DNA from 2 places in the Hahella sp. KA22 genome. Region 2 is predicted to be linked to the other one. Evidence: predicted binding sites of a transcription regulator. Region 2 holds the regulator's gene; the other holds the start of a gene.
The links. Region 2 encodes FliA, which starts transcription of late flagellar genes. Its sites were predicted from a motif close to CTAAAGTTNNNNNNNNNNCNGCCGATA; they were not measured.
Positions count from the first base shown of each region.

Region 1: the regulator FliA is predicted to act here: its motif matches at 3,155-3,181, upstream of fliD (flagellar filament capping protein FliD).

Region 1 is NZ_CP035490.1:2,505,916-2,522,261, reverse strand. Features, by position in the region: gene EUZ85_RS11355 (histone deacetylase family protein) at 1-572, shown strand, start outside; gene fliS (flagellar export chaperone FliS) at 683-1,078, opposite strand; gene fliD (flagellar filament capping protein FliD) at 1,140-3,110, opposite strand; gene EUZ85_RS11340 (flagellar protein FlaG) at 3,240-3,686, opposite strand; gene EUZ85_RS11335 (flagellin) at 3,767-5,827, opposite strand; gene EUZ85_RS11330 (6-hydroxymethylpterin diphosphokinase MptE-like protein) at 6,005-8,068, opposite strand; gene EUZ85_RS11325 (flagellin) at 8,640-10,691, shown strand; gene EUZ85_RS11320 (tetratricopeptide repeat protein) at 10,727-12,727, shown strand; gene EUZ85_RS11315 (serine acetyltransferase) at 12,826-13,479, opposite strand; gene wbuZ (glycosyl amidation-associated protein WbuZ) at 13,482-14,249, opposite strand; gene hisH (imidazole glycerol phosphate synthase subunit HisH) at 14,243-14,857, opposite strand; gene EUZ85_RS11300 (N-acetyl sugar amidotransferase) at 14,854-16,023, opposite strand; gene EUZ85_RS11295 (oxidoreductase) at 16,077-16,346, opposite strand, start outside.
Region 2 is NZ_CP035490.1:2,158,425-2,174,642, reverse strand. Features, by position in the region: gene EUZ85_RS09780 (DUF2802 domain-containing protein) at 1-196, opposite strand, end outside; gene EUZ85_RS09775 (chemotaxis protein CheW) at 235-720, opposite strand; gene EUZ85_RS31350 (chemotaxis protein CheW) at 850-2,127, opposite strand; gene EUZ85_RS09765 (ParA family protein) at 2,178-2,993, opposite strand; gene motD (flagellar motor protein MotD) at 3,289-4,071, opposite strand; gene EUZ85_RS09755 (flagellar motor protein) at 4,117-4,857, opposite strand; gene EUZ85_RS09750 (chemotaxis response regulator protein-glutamate methylesterase) at 4,857-6,029, opposite strand; gene EUZ85_RS09745 (chemotaxis protein CheA) at 6,085-8,550, opposite strand; gene EUZ85_RS09740 (protein phosphatase CheZ) at 8,562-9,353, opposite strand; gene cheY (chemotaxis response regulator CheY) at 9,373-9,759, opposite strand; gene EUZ85_RS09730 (RNA polymerase sigma factor FliA) at 9,931-10,668, opposite strand; gene EUZ85_RS09725 (MinD/ParA family protein) at 10,823-11,635, opposite strand; gene flhF (flagellar biosynthesis protein FlhF) at 11,692-12,990, opposite strand; gene flhA (flagellar biosynthesis protein FlhA) at 13,027-15,195, opposite strand; gene flhB (flagellar biosynthesis protein FlhB) at 15,449-16,218, opposite strand, start outside.

The sequences.
Region 1 (16,346 bases), 350 kb from region 2:
GCGCCGTGCGTCCGCCTGGTCATCATGCGGAGCGTAGCAAGTCCATGGGCTTCTGCTTCTTCAACAATATCGCCATCGCCGCCCGCCACGCCATGGATTTTCATGGCCTGGAGCGCATCGCCATCGTGGATTTCGACGTGCATCAGGGCAACGGCACGGTAGACATCTTTCAGGATGATCCACGGGTCCTGTTCTGCTCAAGCTTTGAGTATCCGCTGTATCCGTTCAGTCACCATGCGGTGGATCGCCCTAATATCATCAACACGCCGCTGGACGCCCACACGCGCGGCCTGCAATTCCGGCGCAGCGTTGAGCGGGACTGGCTCGCCCGCCTGCAGGATCACCGCCCGCAACTGATACTTATCTCAGCGGGATTCGACGCCCATAAACATGATCCCCTGGCGCATCTGGAGTTGGAAGAAAGGGACTACCGCTGGATCACGCGTTTATTGATGGATGTGGCGCGGGTCTACAGCAGTGGGCGCATCGTTTCTATTCTGGAAGGCGGTTATAACCTGAACGCCCTGTCCGCCAGTGTGGAAGCGCACATGGAAGGTTTGATGGGGAATTGAAGCGTCGAACGTAGTATGAGAGAACGGCTTAACCTTGCTTAGAAACTCCATCCGCCAACAGCGGAAGGAGTTTCCATAAGGTTGCGAGAAAGCGGCCTGTTCAGGCCAGGTTAGACGAGACCTTTTTCCAACGCTTCCTGACGAATGCCGTCCCAGCCGTTTTTGACTTGCTTCAACAAGCCCGCCACTTCATCCAGGATAGTCGCATCATTTTGCAGGTTGGCTTCAAATAAACGGCGCTCCATATATTCGTACAATGCATCCAGACGCTCTGCGATATCGCCGCCTTTTTCTTTGTCCAGAAACTCACGCAAACCGCCGACGATTTCAACCGCCTTGCCGATAAGCCGGTTTTTGCCTTCAAAGTTATTGGCCAGAATCTGCCCCTTCGCCATGGTAATGCGCTCCAGCGCTCCATCGAACAACAGCTGGATCAACTTATGTCCATCCGCATCGACGATGCTGGTCTGACGATTCACGCTCTGATACTGATGTAACGCGTTCATTGTAATAGCAACCTCATAATTACTCGTCTGTGATCTTAAGCGCCTGGATCAGGCCCGTCGCTTAACCCTTGCTTCCAGTAGTGCTGGCCACCAGCGCTTCCAACTGCGTGGACAAAAAGTTTTCCGTGTTCTTGAGCTGGGAGATAATCAAATCCGCGGCGGTGAACTGACGCGCCAGCCTGTCTGTCAGGGCGGTAATTCGGTCGTTCAACTCCGTGCGATCTTCGGAGATTTTTTCCAGCTGAGAGTTAAAGCCATTGATGGCGACCGTAATCAGACCTTCGGCGGACAGATAATTGTTCACCAGGTCGACCATCTGGTCACCCACCCCTTCAATATAAGTCGCCGTGCCGCGCGCGCCAGTGGCGCCGCCGGTAATTTGCAGCTTGAGTCCTTTCGAGTCTCCGTCCGCAGAGGTCAGATACTGCCCCTTTCCGGTAGCGGCTTTCCCGTTGATCGTGCCAGCGACATCCAAACCATCTACGCCTGTGGCGACAGTCAATCCCAGCTGCGCCGCAGTATTAGTGTCGATAGCGGTAATCTCGACCTTGGAGGTAATGCCATATTCTCCAGAGGTGAACACCAGCTGGTTACTACCGTCCAACGAAACAGTCACACCAGAGCCTGCGATATTGGTGTCCGCATCCAACTGAGTCTGAATTTCCGCAAGCAACTCGCTGTCAGTATAAGTCCCGGCAGTCAGAGTAATAGTGTTGGACTCAACCCCGTTGACTTTGATCTTGAAGGTATCGTTGTCCGCATCAATGACCGTAGAGCCGCCCAGCGCCACATTGCCGGTGAAAGCGCCCTGCGTCGCCACCTGGGTGATATCGATGGCGTAAGAGCCAATCTTGGTGTTTATCCCGGCGCTGACGTATTTGACCTGTGCATCCGTCGTACGCCCCTGGTCGGCGAACAAAGCCGCGACGTCATTCGGATAGCTTTGCAGCTTGCTTTGGAACGTCAGGCTGTTGAACTCCAGTTGTCCCGATTCTGAGTTGGTCGTAATTCCCAATTCAGACAAGCTGCGCACGTTAGCGCTTTCCAGCCCGGGAACAATTGAACTCAGCGTGGAACGCAACTGAGTGGAGATAGTGCGCACTGTGGAGCTGCCCAACAACGTGCCCTTTTCTCCAGTATCACTGTCAAAGGCAGTGACTTCGCTAATGATTTCCTGCAAAGCATTATATTTATCCACTAAATCCTGGACCCTTTCGGTCACAGCATTCAGATCTTTGCTAACGGTAACGTTGACTGCGCTTGCGGTTTCAGCATTTAAAGTCAGAGTCAGGCCGTCCACGACGTCGTCCACGGTGTTCAATGAGCGGGTGATGGATACGCCATTCAATGTGAAGGCGGCGTCTTCCGCTGCAACGTCCTGAGTTAGATTCTGGTTGGTGGCGTTGTAAATAAACTGGGAAATCCCGGAGCCGTCCGTACTGTTGCCGTCGTTATCCGTCGCCGAAATGGAAATGGCGTTCGCCACACCGGTTTTTGAAGCGGATAAGACAAGCTGGTAGGAGGAACCGTTGTAGATAACGGAGGAGTTAACATCCAGTCCCATATCATTAATAGCGTCGGACAACCCCTGCAACGTGTTGTTGCTGCTATCAACGGTCAGGTTCTTGGTGACGCCGCCGACAGTGAAAGACAGCGTGCCTGTTCCTACAGTCGTGGTGTCTTTATCAGCAAATGTGCCGGAACTCAATGACTGCGCAACGGCCAGATTGCTGACGGTGAGCGCATAGGAGCCGGTTTTCGCAGAGGTGTTGGCGGTGACGCCAATCGCAGAGCCGCTGGATGTCGCGGTATTGCTGGACATCGACTCTGGCGTACTCAATGTCCTGGCGGACAAGCGCAGGTCGGTGATTGCGCTTTTCAGACGACTTAAATCGCTGAGTTTGGCCGTTACTTCATCTTCTTTGAGATTCAGCCTTTTTTCCGTCGGCTCACGCTCAGCACTGGCCAGCTGCTCGATCAAGTCGCTGGTCAATACTCCCGAGCCGATGCCTATTGAAGAAACGCTTGCCATGTGACGCCAACCTCGCGGATTGTGTGTACGATCATATCTCTATTTATCGGCAAAAAGGGGCAAAACTTTGCCCCTTTTTTTGTTACGGATCGTAAATTCCTTCCGAACCCTATCTGATCCCGCCAAGCCTCACGCCTTGGCGGAAAACAGATTAACTGGTTCATCCTGTTGCAAGTTGCGCGCCAGCTTAAGGGCCAAGTCATCAGGAATCTGTCTCACTACTTCTTTTGTGGTTCTGTCCAAAACAGTAATGACCGTTCTTCCCGAGTCCTCATCCAGTTCGAACTGCAGGTCACGCTGCACAGATTGAACGTATTCATTCAACTTGGTCACCGCTTCCCTCAGCTCCTGGCTTTGCTCCCTCTCCAACTGCTGCTGTTGCTTGTTGGCAATGTCGTTGGTGGGCTGGGCTGCAGAGCTCTGCTTCGCAGCCTGCGTATCAGGCGTAGACGTTGCTACCCCGGACTTAACCTTAGGTTCAATCGGAGGTGACGACGTCGCGGACTGAGCAGACGGCAGGCTCACGGGTTTAGTGACTGCCGCCACACTCAGTTCAGTGGTCTTAACGTCATTCATATCTCACCTCTTAGCATGTCTTAACGCATAAACCGGCCGGAAGAGAACATCCGGCCGGTATTTCACGTTAGTTCACTCCGTTACTGCAGGAGCGACAAGACTTGCTGGGGTCTTGCATTAGCCTGCGCCAATATCGAGATACCGGCCTGTTGCAGTACCTGCGCCCTTGACAACGCTGCGGTCTCGGATGCGAAGTCTGCGTCCCTGATCCGGCTGTTGGCGGAGTTCAGGTTCTCATTGTTCACTTCCAAGTTCGCAATCGTGTTCTGGAAGCGGTTCTGGATCGCGCCCAGTTCCGCCTGTTTGGACGTTACAGTCTGCAATGCGTTATCCACCGCCTTCAGAGCCGCTTCAGCGCCAGCTACAGTTGAGATATCCACATCCTGCAGCAGGGAGCCGCTTTCAGCGCCGCCGAATGTACCGATTCTCAGACCCGCTTTCGCCAGGCCGGCGGAGTTGGTATTGGATTCAACGTCTATCTGACCGCCAGACAATAGCGTCACAGAGCTGACAAAGGTCGTAGTGGTGATGCTCGCCATCGCTGTGGCGCCGCTGATGTCGATGTTACGACCGTCCGCTGCCACCAGAGTGAAGGAGTCAGAATCCAGTACTTCCGCAGTCACCCCTGTCTGACCGGATTTCTGGTTGATCGCATCGATGATCGCAGCCTGCTTCACAGCAACGTCGTCAGTAGTGCTGAAGCTCGCTGTAATAGACACGCCGTTGAGTGTGATCGTAGCGGAGGCTGTCGTGGTAGTCAGGTTACCTGAGTTAACACGGTTTTCGTTAGCCAGTGCTGTAACGCCCGTCTGATCAGACGCACGGTTGATCGCAGCCGCTTTCGCGACGGCGCTACCATCCGCATTCGCAGTGGAAGCCGTGTCGTCAGTGCTCAAGCTGGGTCCGATAGCCACGTTGTTGATAACGATGTCGCCAGTCACCAGCGCGGTGGTGGAGCCGTTATCGCTCACAATACCTGCGTTGTTTCCGCTGAATGATCCCACTTCAAAACCGGCGTTATCGATGTTGCCTGTAGTCGTGGTCAGTGCAATGTCGCTGCCGTCGTCGCTTGAAAGCGAGTAGGTGCCGACATAAGCGTTACCCAGGGAGCTAGCCGCAGCCAGACCAAAGGTGGCCAAGGTGTTGCTCGTAGTTTCGGTCAATACAATGTTACGACCGTCGTCAGCCACCAGGGAGATACCCTTGGCGGTGTCGCCGTCGAAGACCGCGCGCACGCCAGTGGCGCCGGATTTTTCGTTAATGGCGTCCGCTGTCGCTTGCAGGTTCTGCTCGACAGTCAAGGTGGTGCCTTTACTCAGACTGATGCTGACGCCGTTCAAGTTCAAGGACACGTTCGCCGCAGTCGCATCAGCGGTCGTGGTGCCGGCGACATAGTTCGCATCGACAGTAGCGGTGACGCCTGTCTGATCGGATACATCATTAATCGCCGCCGCCTTGGCAATGGCGCTTGAGGCCGCATGGCTGGTGGAAGCCGTATCGTCGGTGCCCACAGATGCGCCCACGGAGATGCCGTTGATAACGATGTCCCCTGCAACCATTTCATTGCCGGTGCTGCCTACAACCAGAGCAGTCGTAGTCGTTCTGCTGGAAATACCGCTGGTGTCCGCTGTTCCCAAAGTGCTGGTGTCCAGCTTGGAGATGGACACGCTAATGGTGTTCCCCAGGTTAGCGCCAGTTTGGAAAACGGAGTTCTGGAAAGAACCGTCCAGCAGTTTTTTACCGTTGAAGTTGGTCGTTGCAGCGATGTTTTCAATCTCGCTGATCAGCTGGCCAACCTCTTCTTGCAAGGCTTCGCGGTCGATAGTGGAGTTAGTGTCGTTCGCAGATTGCAGCGACAGTTCACGAATACGCTGTAAGCTGTCTTTCATTGAGCTCAAGGCGCCTTCAGCGGTCTGCGCCAATGAGATCGCGTCTCCCGCGTTACGAACCGCGACGTTGGTGCCGCGAATCTGAGCGTCGAAACGTGTTGAAATCGCCAGACCTGCCGCGTCATCTTTTGCGCTGTTGATGCGGAGACCCGAGGAAAGCCGCTGCAGCGCCGTATCCCCTGACCGCTGTGAAGCGTTCAGGTTACGCTGCGCATTCAACGACGCAATGTTGGTATTAATTATTTGAGGCATGTTTGCTTCTCCTGTAACCCTTCTCACTCGGTTAAGAGGTTCTCGCTTCTACACAGCAGGGCCGGTCGAACTGCGCTAACCCGTTGTCCTTAGTAACGGCTTCAGGAGAAGATTCTTTAGTTAATTTTTGCCTGCTCTTTGTAATGAAATGTAAGCCTTAACCCCATGAATTTACGCTCACGCAAAGTCATCGGGATCATTGATTGAACGACGCACCCAGGGGTCCGTCGCAAGGTCGAATTTTTTGTACATAACCTGAAGAAAATGTTTATGTACATCAAGGAGAAAGCGCAGCATAGTTTGTCTCCACTCCTCCATGAAGGTCAGCCTCTCCGCATCATTCTGAATGGCCAGCGCATGCGCGAAACCGATATAAAGAAAATGTCTGATAGAGCCCCGCAACAGAAAATAAAATTCTTTAGCTTTGGTTTGCACCTGATCTTCCATGTAGGTGTTGATGCGATTACAGACTCTATTCATGTCATCCTTGCTGGAAATGGGCGCCTGCAGAAATGTGGAAACATCGTCACTGAATTGCCCGAATAGGACGTTCAAGCGGTCGCGCTTCTTCTCCAGCACGTCTACCGGTATTTTTTCGTGCTGCGACGCATAGAGGTAGTCCACCACCTTCTGTTTCTTGTCGCTGCTTGCGCTGAGCGCCGTCAGGGCAATCGGCAAGGGCCCTGGCGCCACCCAGTCAGCGCCTTCAATCTTGGCTCCATGAGAAAAATTGTAGACTTTGCCGCGCTCCGGAAAGTCACGCAGACTGTTTTCCGCTTTGCGTTTGGCGGCGAAATATTGCGGTGACGTCAAAACGGAGCCGCCGTCAACACCCTCCACCTTAAACACATGCTGGCCGTCGTAATCCACACTGCGCTTGAACGCTTCGTGGGCGTCGTCGTCGTAATAGATCGAGCTTTGCGCATGGTGGTGGCGTCTGTCCGTGAACCCAAAATCCATCCCAAACAACAGGATATTCTTGAATCCGTAGTGCAGCGCCCAAGCCAACCCAAGGTTGGTGCAAGTAGGAGTTCCCCCACGGATAATCTGTCCATGTTCGGAGAACATGGTCGCCAGCCCACACTCTTCTTTGATATAGGCGCGCCGCTCCCCAAATAACTGGTATACGACCGGACTAATGTGGATAGGAGCAATAACTTTTATCGAATTCAAATAATCAGGATCTTTAAGCCGCTCCAGCTGTCCGACCACATATTGATAATCAGATTCCAATTCAACATGAATATCCGGTTTGATTCCCATCGGATGCAACGCAGTGATGGAGGAGCCGCATGAAATGATCAACGCGCCGCGCTGCTGCATTTCCCGCAACTGATCAATGCGCAAGTCCAGGGAGGGACCCGCCCCGACAATGCACACCGGCACGTCGGTGATGTCGTTAACCGGCGGCGGCAATAATTCAACGCCGCTATATATATTGTGCGCCGCCTGGTTGAGCTGGTTGACCTCATCGTCGTAATTGCCCCAGGAAACCAGGAACACATACAGGTCATCGCACACCTTCTCAGATAAATTATCGTGGGACTTCAAGCCGCGATGGTTATAAAACAGCGTCGCAAGAGGGAAAGCCGGCGGCGTCGTAACCAGATTGTTCCAAAGCAGCGCCCATTGTGAGTATTCGTCTTCCTGTCCGCCCAGCAGAAAGTGGATAGTGCGCCCTTCCGCGCCGTCATACTTGCGGCAAATCTCCGCCCAATCGACGGCGTACAGACTCGCGGCGAAATGGTCCAGATTAGGCTCAAAAATCACAGCATAGTTGACTCTGTGCTGCTCCAGAAAGGCTTCAATGTGATACCCCACGCCGCACCCGAGGAAGACAATACAGGGATAGGAATCGCCCAGCCAAAAATGATTGAAGTTCGACTTATTAATAGGAGATTTCCGAATAATGGCGTCAGCGGTTTTGAAGAAGAACCTTGGGAAGCAGTAATCGCCGGGAAACGGCGGATCAATGGAAACCACCTTGCCGCCTTCACTGTAGACCTTGGTGAATTCCTTGATTTCGTTCAGCGCATAAGCCTTGGCTTTACCGCCATATACGGAGCGGCCTTCATCGTGAATGTCCACTTCGCCAGCATCAGGGATGATATTCAGCTTGGCTTTTTTCATCTGATAATTCAGGAAGTGCTTATAAATACCGGGAAAGTGGTCTTTGAAGTAGGCTAAATTCTTTTCCCTGCGCTCAATAAAAGGCTTAAGTATTTCCGCTTGATCGGTCATTGCTTCTATCTCTTTTTTAGTTTTTTCCGAACGAGAAAATTGGGGCGGCAATTTTCAGTCACTCGCAAAATTTTTAGTGAACAGACACAGTTAGCGTAGCAGTGATCTGGCCATTGCTCCTGTTTTCGCCACGCTTAACTCCTTTATCCTTCAGGATCGGCAATTATCATGCCGCCATATGCGCAGCCGCTTCAAAAAGGAAAGCGTAAGGTCAGGCGCCTTGCTTTGTAAGGCCAGGCTATCTATATGAAGCAGCGGACAATCGTAATCTCCAATTTCCCCTTGGCGGCAAGCGGCAACTTTTTGACCGCCCCTTGGCAAACTCCTGCCAAAATCCAAGATCCTCTCTTTCCTGCAAACCTATCTGCGTTTTTTTGCGGTTAAAAATCAAACACATAAAATTTAGCAACAGTTCTGGCAATGCTTTTGCATAGGCAGTGGAAACGCTCTTTTCTGCGCAATTTTTATTCGCAAAGAGGGGCAGGCAAAGTCAGGTAGCCGGTTGCTACGCATCCGAGCGGCTCTTACGAAGGAAACGGCCCGGCTGGTATAGACGCAATAGGGGGAAGTTATGCCTCAGATAATTAATACCAACATCGCCTCGATCAACGCGCAGCGAAATCTCAATAATTCGCAGTCAGCCAACCAGACAGCTCTGGCGCGCCTGTCATCGGGTCTTCGTATCAACAGCGCGCGGGACGACGCCGCCGGCTTGGCGATATCCACCCGTTTTACCTCCCAGGTACGAGGATTAAGCGTCGCTATTCGCAACGCCGGCGACGCCGTGTCGCTGTCGCAAACAGCGGAAGGCGCGCTTGGCGCAATGAGTGAAAACCTCCTGCGTATTCGCGACCTGGCGCTGCAATCCGCCAACGCCACCAACAGCGGGCTGGATCGCAAGGCGCTTAACGAAGAGGTCAACCAGCTGCTTCAAGAGATCAAGCGGGTATCGGAGCAAACCAACTTTAACGGCACCAAGTTGCTGGACGGCACCTTCACAGACGTGACCTTCCAGATCGGAGCCAACGAAGGCGAATCGGTCACCTTCGGTATAGAAGGCGCTACGGTGGATAAACTGGGGGCTGCGGAAACCGACGGCATATCCTCGGAGCCGGAATCTGCGGCTCTCGCTGCTGGCGACCTGGTGATCAACGGCATCGCCATCGGCGCATCCACTGGCGTTGACGATGCGTTCTCCAGCGCCAACCAGGACCAGAGCGCCATCGCCAAAGTAGCGGCGATCAACAAACTGACGGAGTCCACCGGCGTAGAAGCCGTGATTAACGGCACATACGTCAGCGGCTCCACCACGTTTATCGCCACCACCCAGTCAGCGTCCGTGACGATAAACGGCGTGGCGATCGCAGTGACCATCTCCTCGAACCTGTCATCGCAGGTCAACCTTGAGAACGTCGCAGCGGCGATCAATGAAAAATCCGGACAAACCGGCGTCACCGCCTCGTTTGACGGCAACCCGACAGTCGGCATCAGGCTGACGGCGGAGGATGGCCGCAACATAGTCATCCAAAGCACCGCGCTCAATTCCACTGCTTTCGGTTTGCCGCCGTCCGACACGGCCGCCTCCGCCGCAATCACTTATACGGGCACCTTTACGCTCATATCCCGCGACGGCAGCGCCATTGGACTCGACACTACAACCGGCAACATTGGCAACGCGGGCCTATCGGTAGGCACCTTCAGCGGTAATAACAGCGGCGCCATCAGTGACCAGGTGGACGCCAACCCATTCGCTGCAGGCGACCTGGTTATCAACGGCGTCCCTATCGGCCCGACGCAGACCAATTTTGACACTTCCTCCAGCACGCAAACGGACTCCAGCGCCATCGCCAAAGCTGTGGCGATCAACAAGGTCAGTGACCAGACCGGCGTCGTAGCGGAAGTAAACGATACAATCCAAAACGCCACTGCGTTAGTGACTGGCAGCGCGCAAAACTTCAACTTCCAGATCAATGGCGTGCAGATCAACATCTCCTACGGCTCCAACGACACCGTCGCGGATGTGCAAAGAACGGTTATCACTGCGATCAACAACAAGTCCGGACAAACCGGGGTGCAAGCGGAAGCCTTCGGCAGCAGTTACAGAATGATCGCCGACGACGGCAGGAACATTCAGATATCCAACGCCTCTACAACCACGTCTTTAATTGGACTGGGCACTGTGGACACCGTCACCGCCAGCACCATCACCCTGCTCTCGGCCGGCGCCATCGAGTTGGATACGCTGACCGGTCAGATAGAAAAGAGCGGGTTCGAAGTCGGCACTTACGGCTCCAACTCCACAGGGCAATTGGTGCAAAACATAGACATATCCACAGTGGACGGCGCCATCCTGGCTCTCAGTGCGGTGGACAACGCGTTGAACACCATCAACTTCCAGCGTGCGAATCTCGGCGCGATCCAGAATCGCTTCGAGTCGACCATATCCAACCAGGCGATTGCGTCAGAAAACCTGACCGCCGCCAACTCGCGAATCCGCGATGCGGACTTCGCGTCGGAGACCGCCGAGCTGTCCCGAACCCAGGTATTGCAGTCAGCCGGATTGTCGATTCTGGCACAGGCTAATGCGCAGCCGCAGCAGGTGCTGCAGCTGCTGCAAGGCTAAACAGAGATTGAATTGAGCTAGCAGAGGTAAGCACCATGCAGGCAACAGCGCAAGCAAACGAAAAACTTCAATCCACCCGTGTTGAAGCCGCCCGTCTACTGATAGAGGCGAACGAAATCTATCGCGCCTCCAACCGTCCAGGGGCGTCACATCAACAACGCAGTGAGGACAGAGGCGCAGCCAAAGCGCTGATAGAGCAAGCGCTGGCGCTGGAGCCAGCGCAAGCCTCGGCGCTGGGCCTGCTGGGTCGAATAGAGCTGGATGAAGGACGGCTGAATGAAGCGCGCCGGTTCTTTAATCAAGCGCTGGCCCAAGACCGCAACGCCCCGCAGCTGATCGCCAACCTTGGCTATCTGAACCTGATGGAAAACCAGCCCGCCCAGGCGGAGCAATATTTCCAACAAGCGCTGCATCAGGATAAAAGTTACGCCGCGGCCTTCCTGGGAATCGCACACTGCCAGGCGGCGATGGGCAATTACGATATTGCTTATATGCACTATCGGCGCTTACTGGAATACGGTCTGGAGTGGCCCACTCTGTACGCCGGCATGATCAAGTGCTGCGCTCACCTGCAGGTTGAACGACGCTCCGAAACTATAGAGCGCGATCTGATCGATTTACTGCGGCAGGAAGATCTGCCTCACCAGAATCTGGCTCGCATTACCGCACAAACATTGGCGTTGAAATACGACCTGCGTAATCCTGACGTGTGCATCGATATCAACGACGCAGCGCAGGACCCGCTACTGCTGTTGGCGCTAACCAGGACCGTCATGCCGAATGCAGATGTGGAGCAGTTCGTCACGTTGATACGCAAAGCTATCCTTGACGAGACGATGGCCTCCGGCGAACTACGCGAAGGGCTGCAGGAACTGGCTATCGCCATTGGCGTCTACAATGTCGCTACCGGCGGAGCCCTCTACGCCGCCGAAGACGAAACCGCTCAAATCAGCGCCCTGAACAGAAAGATTCTGCTTTCCTGCACAACGGAAAACAGCGTGACGGATATCGCAGGCGCTCTTATCCTCGCCGCCATGTATGTCACTCTCTTCCCTCAGGCTTACTCGCGCTACCTGTCGGCCTTCTCCCTGGACGACTGGCCGCAGTCCATGCAACTTTTGATGGAAGCCAGCTTCTACTTACCCATGGAGGATGAAAGCTACAAGCAAGGCTTTCAGGAAAAACAGCTTGAGTTACTGGAAGACGCAGCGGAAGTCGCCATGGCCTGTCCGGTGTGGCGCAACATAGAGTTCTTCAGCGAGCAATCGCTGCGCAAGCAATTGGAAAGCGTTCTGGGCGCGCGTGCGCAGCAATTGCCCGAACGCTTATGCGCGATGATTCTCGGCGCCGAGTCGTCACAAAGAGCGGTAGAATTCGCCCGCTACTTTGATGACGTGGATGTTATCGCTGTCGATGAAAATCTGGCGAACCTCGCTTTTGGCGCTCGCAAAGCGGAACAATATGATCTGGAAAATATCGTATTCTGGCCCTACTCCATCGCCCAGCGTTTTATCCAGGACGGCGCAACGATCCACTTCCTGAAGATTGAGAAATTTCCTTCTCTCAGCGAGGCGGAGTTTAACTTGATCGAAAGCATCAAGAGCATGGTGTGCAAAGGCGGCGTCGTACAGGTTTCAACCGGCGACAGCGAACTGACTCAGGTGACGGATAAAGCTCAGACAATCATTGAGCACTACCGACTGACGCGTCGCTCCAATGATATCCGCTTATTGCGCCGGGCCATTATCGAAAATGCAGACGACCCCGCCTGGGCGCCATTGCTCAGCCATCCGCACTTTTACAACCTGACAGGATGTCGCAGCACCTGGTTCGCTGGCGAAGACCGTGCGCAAATTCAATCGGTGCTGACGCACCTCAGCAATGAGGTGGACTGGAAGCTGGCGCAGGTCAAAGATCGGGACGACAAGGTGCAACCCTCAGGTGCAATATTGAAACAACTGCAGACCGAAGTCTTCGGGGCCGATATCGGCAAAGTAATCGGCCACGATCTCAAGCTGTATTTTGTGAAAAGGTAAAAGCCACTATCGGCGGGCTGCAAGGCCCGCCGTTTTTTTCTATCCCTTTTTCTATCCCTGCGCCATCCCTCTCAAGCCGCCAACTGCTCACTCCGTTCTCAGCCAAACTTGACCCGTCGATTATCCAGTTTATTGGGCGATATCCGGCAGTCAGGAAATTTTCCCACGACCAGACTGTCATCCGGCGTATCGATACCTTGCACGAACGCATCCGCGGCAAAAGTGACGTTAGTTCCGACGCGACAGTTACCAATCAGCTTGGCGCCGGAGCAAAACACCGCGCCCTCGCCAATCGTTGGGTAGTCGCCGCGATAGGTGGAGCCAATGGTCACGCCCTGGTACACCGTCAAATAGTCGCTGTAAGAGGCTGAACCCAGCACCGTTCCAAGCGGGTGCACCAACAGGAAGATACGCGGCAGCTCCACGCCATAGAAGGCGTCGACACCGTGCAAGGCTTTATTAAGAAGAAACGCCTTTTCCGCCAGCGTCACCTGACTGTCACGGTAGGCCTGATTAGCAAGAAAATACAAAAAGGTAGCGTAATGATCGCCATGAAGATGGTTAAACACGGCCTCGTCGTTTTCGACATAGTATTTCAGGCGAATATGGGAGAAGCAGAACTCCAGTCGCTTTAGCGCTTCAGGCAGAGACTGAGACAACGCCGTCTCTACGCTGCGGCCGTCCGGAAAAAAATGATCGAGCTGCTTACTGACATAATGAGCCAAATGCTCAGGGGCTAAAGATAGCTGCATGGTTATTTGATGAGTTTCATGGGGACGCCAGCGTTCAATAAATGTGATCTGGCGCGAATAGGATTGTTGTCGCCAAAGTGGAAAATACTCGCGCACACCACCGCATCCGCGTTCGCTTCCTGAAAGGCCGCCGCAAGGTGCGCGAATGTGCCGGCGCCGCCGGCGGCAAGTACGGGCCGATCAGTAACCGCCTTGGCGCACTTGATCATATCCAGGTCATATCCCTGCATCATGCCGTCGCGGTCGATAGCGTTGACGATAAACTCGCCAGCGCCGCGCTGGGTCATGTCGCGAATAAACTCTTCCAGTTCCCGCTCTGTTTTATGACGACCACAATGAGAGTACAAGCGGCATGCGCCATCTTCCCGTTTCACATCCAGGCCGACGACAATGCATTGGCGGCCAAAGATAGCCGAAGCGTCGTTAATCAACCCCGGATTTTCTAATGCGGCGGTAGTGATAACGACTTTATCGGCGCCGGACTGCACCAGGCGACGTACTTGCTCCACTGAGTTCACTCCGCCGCCGACGCTCAGCGGCATAAAACATTCGGAAGACACCTTATCAATGAGACTCAACAATTGTTCAAAGTCGCTTCCCTGGCGGTTGGCGTCCACATCCAGAAACACTAGCTCATCCGCAAACTGAGCGTTGTATATGCGAGCGGCGGAAACCGGATCGCCGGTGTCCCGAAAAGCGGAAAACTGTTTCCCCTTCACCATGCGCCCCTGGCTCAGCAGCAGCATGGGAATAATGCGCTTTTTCAGCATCGCCCGTCCCACTCACAAAAGTTTTCTAGAATTTTTAAACCATTATCCTGACTCTTTTCAGGATGAAACTGCACGCCGACGATATTGTCCCGGCCTACCACGACGGGGAATGCCACGCCATATTCAGTTTCCGCGACCACATGGCTGCGGTCTTGCGCAGCAAAGTAGTAGGAATGCACGAAGTAGAAATCCACATGCTTTTTCACCCCTTGAAAAATGGGGTGTTCCTGATGATGAATTAACGCATTCCATCCAACATGCGGAACCGGAGCATCAACCTCCAAATGGCGCACCACGCCAGGTATCAGATTAAGGCCGGCGTTCAACCCACCCTCCTCACCCTGGGTCGCCAATAATTGCATGCCAAGACAGACGCCCATCAGCGGACGCCCTTGCCGAACATGTTCATGGATCGCCTCAAGCAAGGTCGCCGACGCGAGATTGGCCATGGCGTTACCGAAAGCGCCGACGCCGGGAATAATCAGATGCGTCAATTCGGCAAGCTGATCCGGCGCAGCGACGACATGCGCGTCGTACCCCACAGCGTCAATGGCGTTGAGTACTGATTTAATATTACCCATGCCATAGTTCAATACGCCGATATTCATCCAGACTCATCCTCGCGGTACCATTTGATGGCGTCCCAAAGCGGTTCGCCGCGGACTGGATGGTCGAAGTCTGGCTCAAAAGGCGGTATGACCATTCCAGACACGATTTCATTAAACTCCTGCTCAGTCAGCCCCACATAACTCAGGAAAATATCCAGAGACTCGGGGCGACGGCCATCCAGTTCATTCAATCGCTCAGCCTCTGCCAGAGAAATACGGCCGCGACGCAGCTTCATGGCGTTTATTTGCGTGATACGACTATAACCACGCTTTAAATACTTGATGTAGTCACGGGTTCCCTGCATAAAGCATTCAATTTTCTCGCAAGTAGTGTTCACCGCTATCGGCGCGCTTTCCACCTCGTCCGTCCGCCAGCCCAACTCTTCCTTGATCACCTTCACGTGTTTCTCATAGTCCCAGGGGATAAAGCTTCCCAGGCAAACGGAGGCATAGCCGATTCGCTTGAGGTCCTTCAGGCTGGGATAGGTGAACGGGGCCAGATCGCGGCGATCAATGGGGTCTTCAGGTGAATTGATCATCCCGTACATGTCGTCCGCGGATATGCCAAGATTGCGGATCATATTGAATTTCTTCTCATCCTCGTACTCGATCTCATCATTCAGATAGTCGTAATACGCGGTGATCTCCGCCTGCGGCTCGCCCCAGATAATCAGCGGCACATTGAACTTAACCGCAATCTGCATGGGGTATGAATAAATGCCTGTGTGACAATGCCAGCAAAAGTCGGTCTTGCGACGAAAAGACTCCAGCATCAAACGTTTGACGATCTTCCAGTTGGGCGTGAATTCAATAACGTCCACCCCCAGTTTTTTGAACGTGCGCGTACAGTTTTCTTCAATAGTCGGGCGCATAAAGCCATGATTGAAGCGAACGACCAGCGGCTTGACGCCATACTCCTTGACCAGGTAGTAAAGTTGATAGGTGCTGTCCTTGCCTCCGCTGAACGGCACAATGCAGTCGTAATCGTATTTACCCCGGTATTTTTCAATCAGCTGATCCAGCAATGTCTTGCGCGCGCCCCAGTCAATCTGATCCGCCTTGATTTCCCAGGACCGACAGATATTGCACACGCCATTCGCATCAAATTCGATGGTTTCATATGTCTCGGGCAGCAGGCACCGAGTGCATCTCTTCAGCTTTTTCATAGCAGTATTCATAGCAATATTATTCAGTTTAATACTTTCAAGAAGCGACGGCTCTAAAGGCAGAAACCATCGTCCACGATCAGGTTGCCGCCATTGATGTATCGGGAGGCGTCGGACAACAGAAACACCAGCGCGCCGCAGATATCGTCAGGGTCCAGCATGCCTTTTTCGCTGCAATATTCCGCATAGGCCTGCAAAAAAGCTTCCGGCTGGCCATCTGCAATGCCGCCAGGGCTGATGGCGTTAACTTTGACGCCTGTTCCGCGCAAGAACTTCGCCATGTAACGCGTAAGATGGATGAGCGCGGATTTAATCGCCGCGTA
Region 2 (16,218 bases):
TGGAAACCACCTTTCGGCCCACGCCAATGCCGCTGTCGGAGAGCATATTGAGCTTATCCCGCATCTGCCCGACTTCGATTTCCAGACGTACAATGCGCTTGGCCTGCATCCGACATAATGTGAAACAGGCGATAGCGACAACCAGCCCGAAACACAGGGACACAAGCAGCTCCCAACTCATGAATTGCGGATTCATAACTTATCCTCCCGCGCCAGCTTATTGGGTGAGACTGATCACAAGGACGCCACCTCGGACCACTCTTCTTCTGACATCATTTTTTCGAATTCAACCAGAATAATCAGTTCTCCATTCTTATTGCATACGCCTTGAATGAACTTGGCGCTTTCCTCGTTGCCGACATTTGGAGCGGTTTCCATTTCCGACTGCCGCAGATAAACCACTTCCGCCACAGAATCCACCAGAATGCCCACGACTTGATTATCCACTTCAATCACCACAATCCGGGTGTGGTCGCTAACCTCCGCTTCCGACAAGCCAAACCGCTTGCGGGTGTCGATGACCGTGACGACATTGCCGCGCAGATTGATGATGCCGAGAACGTAGTCCGGCGCGCCAGGCACCGGGGCGATTTCCGTATAGCGCAACACCTCCTGGATCTGCATAACATTGATGCCGTAAGTCTCATGATCCAACTTGAAGGTCACGTATTGCAGAATCGGATCTTCTGAACTTTGGCCCTGCCCTGAATAGGATGCCATAGCGTTTAACCTCTTTCTCCCGACGCTGAGCGTCAAATTTCTAGCGTTTGTACTTAATTAATATAGAACAACGCAGGATCTATGCCAGCCGATTTTGCCAACCTCTCCCGGTCCGACGCCGTTTCCGCGTCAGCCTTTTTTACCGGCTTTGGCGGATGACTGATTCAACTGCCGCTCCAGTCCATCCACATCCAGCAGCGCGCACATATGCGTCACGACCGTGCCGGCCAGCCACGGACGCTTGGAGCGCTCGCTGCGCCAGCGCACCTGATCCGGGTCCAGAGTAAACGCTTCCGCGATAAAGTCGCAGCCGAGCCCCCACTCAGAGTCATGCAAGCGAATGACATAACGGATATTTTCCCGGTATTGCGACTTGTAGCGGTCAGGCATGACCCATTGCGCCGTATCCACGACTCTCACATTCATGCCCGCTACAGGTATCAGCCCGACGAACCAGGAGGGCATGCCGAACAGCGGCGTGGTTTCATGATCCATTGCATGCACGCCGCCAAGAGAAATCAGCGGCACCGCCAGTTTCAGACCCGCCACGTTAAACAGAAGACACTCAAAACGCTCCTGCGCCCACACCGGCCTGCCGTTAGCGGCCCAACCATCCGGCGCGCCGCCGGATCCCGCCTCAACGTCAACCTCCTCCTGCTGCGCTGCTTCCGGCTCCACCACCGTCGGCGCGTCACGTTCTTGACGCCTTGCTTCAACTTTTTGACGCGCCAGCGACTGCGGCTCAGGCTCTTCTTCTTTCTGTTCCGAAACACGCCATTGCTTTAACTTTTCCCGTAACGCCGCGCTTCGTTCCGCCACCGACGGCTTTTTCTCCGTCTCCGTCGGCGCTGGCGGCGGAGCCACCTTGGGCATCGGCATCACCAGCCTGGGCGGTTCCTGCAACGCCAGACGCGCCTGCTCCGCCTGACGGGCGAGCATACGCTGGCGCGCGAGGGTCATGCGCCCCTGTTCCAATAACGCCTCCGCTGCGGAATGCGTCGGCGCGCTGTCTTTCTCCGCCGTGTTCATGTCCACCTCCTTCCCTGGCGCAACCGCTTTATGACGCGGCGCTGCTATAGCGCGCTCGTTGTCAGGCGTCTCCGGTGGCGGCTTCGTTGCTTGCGGTTTTATGGGTTGAGACAGAGTCTGCTCTGGGTCATTCGCGGTGGACGAGGTTTGTCCACGCCCATGGGTCTGGTTTGAGGCCTCAGTGCTCTCAGTTTCCGCCGGAGACGCTGGCGTAGCGACAGACTTCGCCTGTTGCGCCGACGAGTCAGCGTCAGAAGGCTCACCGGCGGTCTCTGGCGCAGGCTTTAGCTCCGGCGCAGGGGCGCGCAGCAGATCGTCAATGTAATCGAGGACTGCCTTATCATAGTTATCAGGATCGGCGAACTGCTTATCTGCCATTACTCAACAAATATCCTTTAATGCCTGCGGCGACCTCCGCCGCCTTTACGTTACACCGCACCGCCCGCCTGGGCCTGAGTCGGCGGATTAAATCCCACGTTGGCTTCCAACAGGTCGTGCAACAGTTTTTCATAGCCGCGCACGCCATGGGTGGCGGCGTCGTACATGGAAGGAATCACCCCCGCCCGGCTGGCGTCACGGAATTTGGTGTCCACGGGGATCGCATAGCGCCAGACCACATCGCCATACTGATGCCGCAGGGTGCGGAAGGTCTGCACCGACGCCTGCGTGCGACGATCGAACATCGTGGGAATGACGGTATAGGAAAGCGGATTCTTCTGACTCTTCATCACCATGCCCAGGGTGTGCAGCATGCGCTCCAGCCCCTTCAGCGCCAGAAATTCCGTCTGCACCGGAATCAGAATATGCTGGCAGGCCGCCAGCGCATTAATGAGCAATACGCCAAGCACCGGCGTGTTATCCAGAAAGGCGTAATCAAAGTCGTCCCACAAGTGCGCCAGCGCCTTGGAGATGATTAATCCCATACCTTCCACGCCCACCATTTTCCGCTCCAGCGTGGCTTGCGCCGTAGACGCCGGCAGCAGCTTAAGATTGGGATGACTGGTGTCGCGGATCAGCGTGCGTGGCAAATCCACCGGCACTTTGCCCTCATGCATGAATAAGTCGTAAACGCTGCCGCGAATACTGTCCGGGTCATATTTGAAATAAGACGTCAGCGAGCCGTGCGGATCAAGGTCCAGCAACAGCACCCGCTTGCCTTGTTGCGCCAGAATCCCGCCGAGGGCGACGGCGGTGGTGGTTTTACCCACGCCTCCTTTTTGATTCGCGACGGTCCAGATTCGCACGGTAGATACTCCCCGCGTTGATGTTCAGATGAGTGACGACAGCGCGTCACAGTGTCTCTGCGGCGCGCCTTCGTCATGCCGCAACAGAACTCCTAATGACAGTATAGAAGCTCACAGTGACGGCCATTAATGACAATCCTTATGCACAGCATCGGCAAGCCAGCGCCGCAATCCGTCTCTCCCTGTTACGCCATGGAAAGGCTGCACGATATGTGCCAATGCCTGGCTCTCGCGGCCTGATTCAGCGGGATAAATGGTCAACTGGCGGGCAAACTGCGCGTCCGCCCTGAGCCGGTCAGCGCCGCATGGTGAGACGGACTTTGGCGTCTTTGGCCACCAGCAATACTACCCGACGGTTTCTTTGCCGCCCCTCGGAAGTATCGTTACGGGCGACCGGCTGATATTCGCCGTATCCCACCGCCGCCAGACGCTTTGGGTCAACGCCGCCGATAATCAACAAGCGCGCCACCGCCGCAGAACGCGCAGAGGAAAGCTCCCAGTTGGAAGGATAAATCGAACTGCGAATGGGCACGTTGTCCGTGAAGCCCTCCACCAGAATGGCGTTGGGGTAGTCTTTGAGGATGCCGGCGATGCCGTCGATCAGATTGAACGCAGCGTCCACCGGCACGGCGTCGCCACTGTTGAACAGCAGATTGTTGCGCAGGGACAGCTCGATCCAGTTGTCGTTCTCGTTGATCGACACCATGCCTTGCCCAATCAACCCTTTTAACCGGTAGTTGAATCGATTGGCGATTTCCCGCAAGCGCTCCCCGGCCTGCTCTTCCGTCGTCTCGCCGGGCTGGTTTTCCGGGCTGTTGAAAGGTTGTATCGCGGGCGAATCACTTTGCGGAGGCGCCGCCGTCTGCTGTCCGACCTGAATAGGATTAATGCTGCGCTGAGTGGCGTTGAACACCCCTTCCAACGTTTCAGACAGGACTTTGTATTTGCCTTCGTTCACAGAGGAAACCGAATACATCACCACAAAAAACGCAAATAGAAGCGTGATGAAATCCGCATAGGACACCAGCCAGCGTTCGTGGTTATGGGACTCTTCCCGGTTGCGGCGGCGCTTTCTCATGGCAGGCGGCTCCCGCTTATCGACATGGAGGGTTAACAACGGGCGTCATGACAGAAACCCTTTCAACTTCAATTCTATTGCTTTGGGATTCTCTCCTTCGGCGATGGCGACGATACCCTCGATCATCATTTCCCGCAGCAGCGATTGCTCGTGCACGATGCCTTTCAATTTATTAGCGATAGGAAAATAAAAAAGGTTGGCCAGCGCGACCCCGTAGATAGTGGCGACAAACGCGGTGGCGATGCCAGGTCCCAGCATGGAAGGGTCCTCCAAATGACGCATCACCTGGATCAATCCAAGCACGGCGCCCAGAATACCCAACGTAGGCGCATAACCGCCCATGGCTTCCCACACTTTGCTGGCGTCCAGATCACGCTGCTCGCGGCTGTTAAGCTCCAGCTCCATGATGCTGCGGATGGATTCCGGTTCAGCGCCGTCCACCAGCAGTTGCAGCCCTTTGCGGGAAAATGGGTCGCGTTCTTTTTCCGCCACGGATTCCAGCCCCAGCAGCCCTTCCTTACGCGCGACCATACTCCAGGAAATGACCTTCTGAATGTCGTCTTCAAAGCTTAGATAGGGAGGAAAAAAGACCCAGAGAAACTGCTTAAAGGAACGCTTCAATACCTTGCCGGAATGTTGCAGCACTATGGCGCCGAACGTGCCGCCAATGACAATCAGCGCCGCCGGCAGATTCATCAGGGAGGAAACATCGCCGCCTTCGATCAGGTTGCCGCCGATGATCGCCACCAGGGCGATCAGGACGCCCACGATGCTGAGTAAATCCATTATCCGACACCGTCAATCAACCGCGGCGCAAATTCATCCAGGGCTAAGACTTCATCCGACAGACCGGCGGTGGCCACCGCCATCGGCATACCATAAATCACACTGGTCGCTTCATCCTGAGACCAGACCACGGAACCGCTTTCTTTCAGCATGCGGCAGCCTTCGCGGCCGTCCGCGCCCATACCGGTCAAGATGACGCCCAGTACTTTGCCGGGAAACATCTTGGCGCAGGAGCCGAAAGTCACGTCCACGCAGGGTTTGTAGTGCAAGCGCTCGTCGCCGTCGAGAATTTTGACCCGCGCCTGGGCGCCGACGCGTTCGATCAAAGTCTGTTTGCCGCCAGGGGCGATATAAGCCCATCCGGGCTTGAGGATCTCGCCGTTCTCCGCCTGTTTGACGGACAGTTGCGACAGACGATTCAGACGTTCAGCAAACGCTGGCGTAAAAGAAGCCGGCATATGCTGCACCAGCACCAGCGGCGCTGGGAACGCGCCTGGTAGCCGGGTGAGAATTTTTTGTAGCGCCACCGGACCGCCGGTGGAAGTGCCGATCAGCACCACTTTATAGTCCTGACGCGGGGTGCGTCGGGTTTTCATCGCCTTCACTTCCGGTTTTGTTTCCGGTTTGGCTGGCGGCGCTTTGGCGCGTGGTTCAGCGGCGCGCGGCGTCGGCGCAGCGGGTTTGGGCGGTTCGCGCGCGGGAGTCGGGGCGACTGGCCTGGCGGGTTCCGGAGCGGCGGCGGGCGCCGGCGCGGACGCTCCAGACATACGATATTTCGCCCGCGAAACTTCTTTAATGCGGTCATGCAGCAAACGTTTAATCTTGGAGGCGTCGCCGGACATCGCCTCGAAGCTCTTCGGCAGGAAATCCACCGCGCCTGCTTCCAGGGCGTCAAAGGTCACTCGGGCGCCTTCGTAGGTGAGAGAGGAAAACATCAAAACCGGCGTGGGCTGAGCCCGCATGATTTCCTTGACCGCGGTAATGCCGTCCATGACCGGCATCTCGTAGTCCATGGTGATGACGTCGGGTTTCAGTTTAAGCGCCATCTCCACGCCTTCGCGACCATTGCTGGCCGTGCCGACGACATCGACATCGCTTATGGAGTTCAGGATCTCGCAAAGGCGACGTCTGAAAAATCCCGAATCATCTACTACCAGGACCTTTAAGGCCATTCATCGGTCTCCCGTTTTTGGAAATCACTCCGCCGCTGCGCCTTATGGCAGGCGCTTAGCCTGCGGAAGCCGCGGGCTCCGTTTCATCAGAGTCCGTCACCAACTGACTCTTCCTGAACGTCGGCCGACCGTATACTTTGCTGGACTTGGCGTAGCGTCCAAGCATGCTGGGAATGTCCAGTATCAGCGCAATGCGCCCGTCTCCCGTGATGGTGGCGCCGGCCATTCCCGGCGTGCCGTGCAGCATTTTGCCCAAGGGTTTGATGACCACCTCTTCCTGGCCGACCAGCTGGTCGACCACAAAGCCCACGCGCTTGGTGCCGACGGAAACAATCACCACATGACCGTTCTCTTCGGTGGGCTCGAATTGCGCGCCCTTCACCAGCCAGCGTTTAATGTGGAACAGCGGGAACACATTCTCGCGCACCACGATACATTCCTGCCCATCGACGATATTGGTCTGGGTCAGGTCAAGGTGGAATATTTCCACTACGCTCACCAATGGGAAAGCGAACGCCTGATCTCCCAGCATCACCATCAAGGTCGGCATGATGGCGAGGGTCAAGGGCACTTTGATCACAATGCGCGACCCGCGCCCCAATTCGGATTCAATATGGATGGTGCCGTTCAACTGGGTGATCTTGGTTTTAACCACATCCATCCCGACGCCGCGACCGGACACATCGGATATTTCCGTTTTGGTGGAGAATCCCGGCGCGAATATCAGGTTATACGCTTCGTTATCGGTGAGACGCTCCGCGGCGTCCACATCGTAAATACCTTTTTCCACTGCTTTCTGACGCAACACCACCGGGTCCATACCGGCGCCGTCATCTTCGATGGACAGCAGAATATGATCGCCTTCCTGCTCCGCCGCCAGCACCACGCGTCCAACCCGCGGCTTGCCTTTTTTCTCGCGCGCCTCGGGGGACTCAATACCGTGGTCCACGGCGTTACGCACCAAGTGGACCAGTGGGTCGGACAAAGCTTCGACCAGATTTTTATCCAGATCGGTGTCTTCCCCACGCAATACCAGATTGACTTCTTTGCGCAGGTTGCGCGCCAGATCCCTGACCACGCGGGGGAAACGGCCAAATACTTTTTTGATGGGCTGCATCCGCGTCTGCATGACGGCGGACTGCAAGTCGCTGGTGACCACGTCCAGATTGGACACGGCTTTACTCATGTTCTCGTCGGCGAACTCTTCGCCTAAACGCTTGAGACGGTTACGCACCAGCACCAGCTCGCCGACCATGTTCATGATGTCGTCGAGGCGCTTGGTGTCCACCCGCACTGTGGTTTCCGTCGCGATGCTGGCCTGGGCGTCTTTCCCTCCGGCGGCGCTCGCCGCGGGCTGACGCCGTTCTTCGTCCGGCTCGGCGCGGGCTGGAGCTGGCGCGGGCTTGACGACTTTCGGCGGTTCTTTCTTGACCGGCTCCTTCTTGGCGGGCTCTTTTTTCACAGCCGCTTTTTCCGCCGGTTTTGCGGCGGCGGGCTTGGCGTCGCCAGTAGGACTGGGCCCCTTGCCGGAGCCGTGCAACTCATCCAGCAGTTTTTCGAATTCGTCGTCGGTAATCAGTTCGGAGTCGCCGGCGGCGGCTTCCTCCTTTTTCTCTACTTTCTTTTCGGGCGCTGCTTTCGCTGCCGGCTTGCCTTTCTTCTCCGCGGCAGGGGCTGACTTCTGCTCAGCCCCGTCAGAGACGGCGCCGTCAAACTTGCCTTTGCCATGCAGTTCATCCAGCAAGGCTTCAAATTCATCATCGGTGATTTCATCGCTGTCGCCGGCGGACGCGGCTTCAGCCGCTTCATCTTGTGGAACCGGAGCGGATTCAGGAGCGGCCTTGGCGGGTTTACCTTCCTGGGGACCACCGAATTTGCCGGGTCCATGCAGTTGATCCAGCAGTTTCTCAAACTCGTCTTCGGTGATTTCATCACCTTCGTCTTTCGAGCCAGCCGCTTCCGCTTTCTCGCCGCCGTCTTCATCCAGGGCGTTGAGCAGATTCTCGAATTCGTCGTCAGTGATATCGCCATCCGCCGACGCAACGGGTTCTTCAACTTCTTCAGCAGCGTCTTCTTCGTGCTCTTCAACGGCTTCTTCTGGCTCGTCAGCCTCTTCCGCCACGGAGGCGGATTCGCCGCTGGCCAGTCGCTCCAGGGCGGCCATGAGTTCGGGCGCGGCGGGGGTCAGTTCCTCCCGCATCTTCACCTGGGAAAACATCTCGTTGACGGCGTCCAGCGCCTGCAGCACGACATCCATCAATTCGGAGTCGACGCTGAGCTGACCGTTACGCAACAGGTCGAAGACGTTTTCCGCCACGTGGCAGCATTCCACCAAAGCGTCTAACTGAAGGAAACCGGCGCCGCCTTTGACGGTATGAAACCCACGAAAAATGGCGTTCAGCAGATCGCGGTCGTCCGGGTTCTGCTCCAGTTCCACCAACTGCTCTGAGAGCTGTTCAAGAATTTCTCCCGCTTCGACTAGAAAGTCCTGCAGGATTTCTTCGTCCGCTTCAAACCCCATTCATGTGCTCCTCAGAAACCAAGGCTGGAAAGAAGGTCGTCCACGTCGTCCTGGCTGGCGACGACATCTGAGCGTCCTTCGGTCTGGATCTGCGGGCCGTGCCCTTTTGTAATAGACTCTTCTTCGGCTTTCATCTCATGCTGAATGCCTGTTATGCGGTCAACCTTGCCCGCCATGGCGACCAGTTTGACCAGATTCACTTCTACTTCCTTGACCAGGCCGGTAACCTTGTTGATGACCTGTCCCGTGAGATCCTGAAAGTCCTGAGCCAATAATATTTCCGACAGATTGGTGTACACCCTGTCGCTGTTAGCGGCCAGATCCACCAAAAACTTATCGATGCGCTTATACAGCTCACGGAACTCAGAGGGGTCCATTTCCCGACGGCGCAGTCGTCCCCAGGCTTCCTTCAGCTCATGGGCCTCCTGCTTCATCTCTATCGCCACGGGCATACTTGCTTCCACCATATCCATGGTTTTGTTAGCGGCTTTGTTGGTCATATCGACCACATAGGAAAGGCGATCAGAGGCGTCGGCGATTTTCGACAGCTCCTCCTCCTGATTCATCTTCACATTGCCCATGTCGATATTGAAATTGCGTATGGCTTCGTGCAACGAACGGGTTAACTTGCCCACTTCGTGGTACAGCGTACGGTCCCGAGTGTCATTAAGGTCGGAAATTACCCGCAACGCTTCGCCAAAGTCCCCCTTACTAACGTGCTCCATCAAGCTCGCCGCCTGCTCGCTCAAGCGCGTCTCAATTTCGTCTTGGGAGGAGGATGGTGGCTGCTGTTCATTGGTCATAGTAATTCCTGCGGTTTTATTATGAGTCGATCCGCTCGAAGATTTTTTCTATCTTTTCCTTCAGCACGGCCGCAGTAAACGGCTTCACCACATACCCGTTAACACCCGCCTGCGCCGCTGCGACAATCTGATCCCGCTTGGCTTCCGCCGTCACCATGAGCACCGGCAGGTTTTTCAAACTATCATCGGCGCGAACTGCCTGGAGTAATTCGATTCCCGTCATTCCGGGCATATTCCAGTCAGTGACCAGAAAATCAAACTTCCCGGTTTTTAACATCGGCAGCGCGGTGGACCCGTCATCCGCTTCATCGGTATTGGTGAAGCCCAAATCCCGGAGCAGGTTTTTAATAATCCGCCTCATTGTTGAAAAGTCATCTACAACGAGGATTTTCATGTTCTTGTCCAATGTAACCTCCACAATGGCGACGCTGGAAACCCTTTGATTTCATTACTCTACTGAGTAAGTCTAGCTGGTCGCGCCGTACTATCCAGTTTTTTGATACAAGTTGTTTTAGAAAACATGACCGCAGGATGCTGATTTCGAAAAAACATTAACCTGCGCAGGCAATGGCTTGATTTAGCTGTTTTTCCAGTCTGAGAGACGGGATCGCAGTCGCAAGGTCGCCTGGGAATGAATCTGACTGACCCGGGACTCGCTGACTGAGAGCACCTGGCCGATTTCCTTGAGGTTGAGTTCTTCGTCATAGTAGAGAGACAGCACCAGCTTCTCCCGTTCCGGCAAACCGTCTATCGCGGCGCTCAATTTTTCCAGAAAGGCGTTTTGTTCGATGTCGCTGAGGGGATTATCGGTGGTTAACGTTTCATCGTCAGAGCCGCCCTCCCCGTGAATGCCCAGCTCATCCAGGCTGAACAGCTTCCCCGAACTGGCGTCGCGCAGGCTGGCGTGGTATTGCTCCAGGGGTACGCCCAGCTCGGCCGCCACTTCCGCATCCGACGCGTCTCGACCGGTGCGTGCTTCAATAGTGTGTATCGCTTCCGCGATATTGCGGGCGTTGCGGTGCACGGAGCGCGGCACCCAATCGCCTTTACGAATTTCGTCCACCATGGCGCCGCGAATGCGGATGCCGGCGTAGGTTTCGAATTTGGCGCCTTTGCCGGCGTCGTATTTCTGCGCGGCTTCCAGCAATCCGATCATGCCCGCCTGAATCAGATCCTCCACCTGCACGCTGGCGGGCAGACGGGCGATCAGGTGATGCGCGATGCGCTTGACCAGAGGCGCGTATTGCCTGACCAGAGTGTCGGCGCGCTCCGCCCGCGTCTCGCTATACATCATATAAGTATTCGCCAGTGACATGAATTTGCGCGCAAGGCCTGCAATAAACCGGATGATTTCAACAAAAACGTTCTCATGGGTGTTTGAGGATATGTCCGGCGCAACCGTCACGCCTTATCGCAAGCGCCCGGGATATAGCCGCCGGGCGAGCCCTCGCATTCCGTCCGGCGCGTGTCTAACTGTGCACCAGACGCTCCACAAAGAATTCCAAATTGCCTCTCGGCGCCGTCGGCAACGGCCAGTTGTCCACTTTTTGCGCCAGCTGGCGGTACGCCAACGACGCTTTGGCGCGCGGATAGGCTTCGTACACAGGACGTTGCCGTTGCACCGATTTGCGTACGGCTTCGTCGAATGGAATGCTTCCTACATATTGTAGCGCAACTTCCAAAAAGCGTTCGGTTACCTTGGATAATTTACCGAACAAATGCCGCCCTTCCTGCTCGGAGCGAACCATGTTGGCGAGCACCCGAAAACGGTACATGTCGTGGTTCTTGTTAAGCAGTTTGATGACGGCATAGGCGTCAGTAATGGAGGTGGGCTCGTCGCACACCACCACCAGTGCTTCCTGCGCCGCGCGCACGAAGGAAAGCACTTGTTCGGAGATGCCCGCCGCGGTGTCGATCACCAGCACGTCCAGGTCGTCGCTGATATCGCTGAAAGCGTTGATCAGGCCCGCATGTTCAAGAGGAGACAGATGAGTAAGATGCTGGGTGCCGGATGACGCCGGGACGATCTTTATTCCCCCCGGACCTTCAATCATGACTTCCCGCAGGGTGCAATCCCCCGCCAGCACATCCCCGATATTGCGCGAGGCGGTGACGCCGAGCAACACATCAATATTCGCCAGTCCGAGGTCCGCATCCAGCAGCACGACGCGACGTCCCAAGTCCGCTAACGCGAGGGACAGATTTATGGAAACATTGCTCTTGCCGACACCCCCCTTTCCTCCGGTGACTGCAATAACTTGAACCGGATGTACTTTACTCATACCGGTAGATATCTCCTGTTATTAGACGGCGCGGCGTTGACCCCGCACTCAATAGTTTAGACCACCAGTTCCGCAGCGAAGCGACTGGTGTTATTAGTTTGTTCGGTCTCCCGCCGGGTCCGCCGCCACATTGCGTCCGCGCGCGCCACCAGGACATGCGCTTTCGCCGGATGAATGTCATCGGGTATTTTCTGTCCGTCGGTGACATAGGCGACCGGAAGCCGGTTCAGGATGGCCATGCTCAACACTTCACCCAGACTGAACGCTTCATCCAGTTTGGTCATGATACAGCCGGAAAGCCCCAACATCTTATAGTAATGATAGGTGGATTTCATGACCTGCGGTTGGTTAACTGCCGACAACACAAGATAATTTCTGATGCGGTGACGGGTCACTTTCAAGTCTTTCTGTTGACGCTCCCAATTGGGGTCCTGGGGCGTCAATCCGGCGGTGTCCACAAGCACCAGACGTTTGTTGGCGAGACGGTCAAGCAGATCGTCCAGGCTGTTCTCCTCATCCACCACGTACACCGGCACGTTCAGCAAGCGCCCAAAGGACTGCAATTGCTGCTGACTGGCCACCCGGAAACGATCCGTCGTGATCAGCGCCAGTTTTTCGGCGCCGTAGTGAACCACGAAACGCGCCGCGAGTTTGGCGAGAGTGGTAGTTTTGCCGGAACCGGTCGGCCCCAGCAACGCGCAGACTCCACGCTGATGAATCAGCTCTTCGTTTTCCGCCTTTAAACCATGCGCCAGCCGCGCCATCAGGTTGCGCCATTGCTCCTGCGCGCCTTTGCGCGGGTCCGCTTTCGCGGTGAGCGCGTTTTGCAGCTCACGGAAGATGCCCATTTCCTGCATGCGTTCGATCAGCTCGCGATGGCCGGGATTCTCTTCCGGACGCGCGGCGACCACAGGCTGACGCATGATGCTTTTAAGCTGCATGATCTCTTCGCGCATTTCCGCCAGCATACGTGAGGTTTCCGGTTCCCCGGCGCCGATTTGCCGGGAAGCCGTCGCCGCCGGTTCAGCAGCGGCAAAAGCCGGCGCCGGCTCCGCTTTGGGCCTGGCGTTGCTTTTCAGCGTTTCCAGCCGGTCGCGCACCCGCGACATTTCATCTTCCAGGCGACGATGGCGATCCGCCGTCTCCCGGGCCACTGCTGAGGGCGTCGGGCGTGGGCCTTCCTGCTCAGGCATGCTGCTGCGCTGATCGTCCTCGTTATAATCCAGCGCACAGATCACCTCCACGCCATCCCCCGTTTTACTGGTGGACAGAATGACGGCGTCCGCGCCGAGATCTTCACGGATATCCTTTAAAGCCTGTTGCATTGACGCTGCAAAAAAACGTTTCACTTTCATAATGTTAGTCTCCCGGCTCCACGAGCCCGCACGGGATTACCCACTGATTGTCGCCACGATGGTGATTTGTTTGTTGTCCGGCACTTCCTGATAAGCCAGGACATGCATGCGCTCCACACTGAGTCTGATGAACCGCGCCAGAACCGGGCGCAGGCTGTTGGACACCAGCAAGACCGCCGCTTTACCGAGCATTTCCTGACGCTGCGCGGCTTCCGCCAGTGAGCGTTGCAGTTTTTCCATCATGCTCGGTTCCAAAATCAGACCGATGTCGTCCATGCCGCCGGCCTGTTGCGCTTGTTGCATAGATTTAAGCAGTAATTGTTCCAACCCTGGGTCCAGAGTGATCACAGGCAGCTCAGGCTCCGCCCCGACTATGTTCTGGACGATCAGGCGACGCAGCGACGCCCTGACCGCCGCCGTCAAAATACCGGCGTCCTGAGTCTTCGGCGTAAAGTTGACGATGGCTTCCGCAATGCTGCGCATATCCCGCACCGGCACATCTTCCTGCAACAGGTTCTGCAGCACCTTCAACAGGGTGCTGAGCGAGACGGTATTGGGAACCAGCTCTTCCGCCAGCTTCGCCGCCTTCTTGCCCAGTTGCTCCAGCCACTGTTGCACTTCTTCATGGCCGATCAGCTCATAGGCGTGACGGCTGAGCACCTGATTCAGATGCGTCGCCACCACTGTGCTGGAGTCCACCACGGTGTATCCCAGCGTCTGCGCCTGTTCTTTCTGGGAAGGATCAATCCACACCGCCTCCAGACCGAAGGCCGGGTCTTTGGTCTGAATGCCGTCCAGCTTGCCGAAAACCTGACCGGGATTGATAGCCATTTCCCGGTCCGGATGAATCTCCGCTTCCGCGATGGTGACCCCCATCAGGGTGATGCGGTAAAAGTTCGGCATTAAATCCAGATTGTCGCGGATATGCACGGAAGGCATGAGAAAGCCCAGTTCCTGGGACAGTTTCTTACGTACGCCCTTGATGCGGGCCAGCAACTGTCCGCCTTGTGACTTGTCCACCAGCGGAATCAACCGGTAACCTACTTCCAGGCCGACAATATCCACGCTGGCCACATCGTCCCAGCCCAGCTCTTTGGTCTCGGGTCCACGCACCGCCGGCGCGCTCTCGCCGGGAGCCAGTGCGGGTCCGCCGCCGGGTTGCTGCGTCACGCCTGGACGCCTGGGTCCAGGCGTGACGCCTTCGTCCACCACTTCCGACTGTTGCTGGCGTTTCCACATGAAATACGCTCCCGCGCCAAACACCGACGCCAACCCCAGAAACGCCATGTGCGGCATGCCTGGAATCACGCCCATGATGAACATAACGACGGCGACAATGGCCAGCGCCCGAGGGGAGCCAAACAACTGGTTGATGACCTGACTGGACATATCCTGCTGAGTGCTGACGCGAGTGACCATGATGGCCGCTGCGGTGCTGAGCAGCAGTGAAGGAATCTGCGCCACCAGACCGTCACCGATCGTCAGCAGCGCATATTTTTGGACAGCGTCGTTGAACTCCAGATCGTGCTGCATGATGCCGATGGCGAGACCGCCGATCAGGTTGATGGCCAGAATCAGCAGACCCGCGACGGCGTCGCCGCGAACGAACTTACTCGCGCCGTCCATAGAGCCGTAGAAGTCCGCTTCCTGAGCCACTTCCGCCCTGCGCGACTTGGCCTCTTCCTGGTTGATAATGCCTGCGTTCAGATCCGCGTCAATCGCCATCTGCTTGCCCGGCATGGCGTCCAAGGTAAAGCGGGCGCTCACTTCAGAGACGCGCCCGGCGCCTTTGGTGACCACCACGAAGTTGATAATCATCAGAATGGCGAACACCACCAGACCGACTGCATAGTTGCCGCCGATCAACACTTCGCCGAAAGACTGGATAACTTTACCCGCCGCATCGCCCCCTTCATGACCTTCCAGTAGCACCACCCGGGTGGATGCGACGTTCAAAGCCAGACGCAGTAAGGTCGCCACCAGCAATACAGTCGGGAAAATGGCGAACTCCATGGGGCGCATGGCGTACACGCACACCAGCAGAATGACCAGGGACAAGGCGATATTGAAGGTAAAGAAGACGTCGAGCAGGAACGGCGGCACCGGCAACGTCATCATGCCCAACAACACCATCAGAAGCACCGGGATACCCAGGTTGCCGTGGGTCAGGGCCTTCAGGTTGTTGATCGCGGCAGCTCGTTCCATAACTCTCCAAACGACAAAAGGTTGACGGAAAAAACCGTTTCCCTAGTGTGTCTGCAGGAACTGTGCCGCTCTATGGAAAAGCGAGGCCGGACAGCGGTTATTAATCAGGCAGACAAATAGCTTCCTTCTATTTGTCTGCAACGACAGGGCCTGCACATGTCAGGCCCTGTCTCCCGCGGCTTAACGCCGCGCAGGCGCGTCCATGCGCCTGATGATTAACATGCCAATATCATTGCCACGTTAATAACTCAACTCACTGATCCCGGCGCAGATGGGAAGGTATCTTGAAGTCAGGCATGCCCTGGGGCTTCTTGCCGTAGCCGCCGCGGTAACGACGCAGCTGAAAGACATACGCCAGCACCTGCGCCACGGCGAGATACAGACCTGAAGGAATTTCGTCCCCCACTTCCGAGTGGTGGTAGATGGAGCGGGTCAAGGGCGGCGCCGAGACCAGCTCAATCTTGTGCGCCTTGGCGATTTCACGGATTTTCATGGCCATGTGGTCTGCGCCTTTGGCCAGCACAATGGGCGCCGCCATTTTCTTGGCGTCGTATTTCAGCGCCACGGAGTAGTGTGTCGGGTTGGTGATGACCACATCCGCTTTGGGCACATCCTGCAACATGCGACGACGGCTCATTTCATATTGCACTTCCCGCACCCGGCGCTTCACTTCCGGCTTGCCTTCCGTATCCTTGTACTCGTCCTTGATCTCCTGCATGGTCATGCGCAGATTCTTTTGGTGGTCATAGATTTGAAAGGGCACGTCCACCAAGGCGATCAGGATCATCGAGCTGGCCAGGAACAGAAAGCTCCACGCCAGCAGCGAGCAGGCATGACCCATGCTCACCATCGTATCCTCCCCTCCCATCGCCAACAGATCCGGAATGGAGTGGTTGAGAATAATGAGCGCCACACCGCCTACCACCAGCGTCTTGGCGATGCCTTTGATCAATTCCACCAGCGACTTCAGCGAGAACATCCGCTTTATGCCTTCCAGCGGATTGATGCGGCTGAATTTCGGCG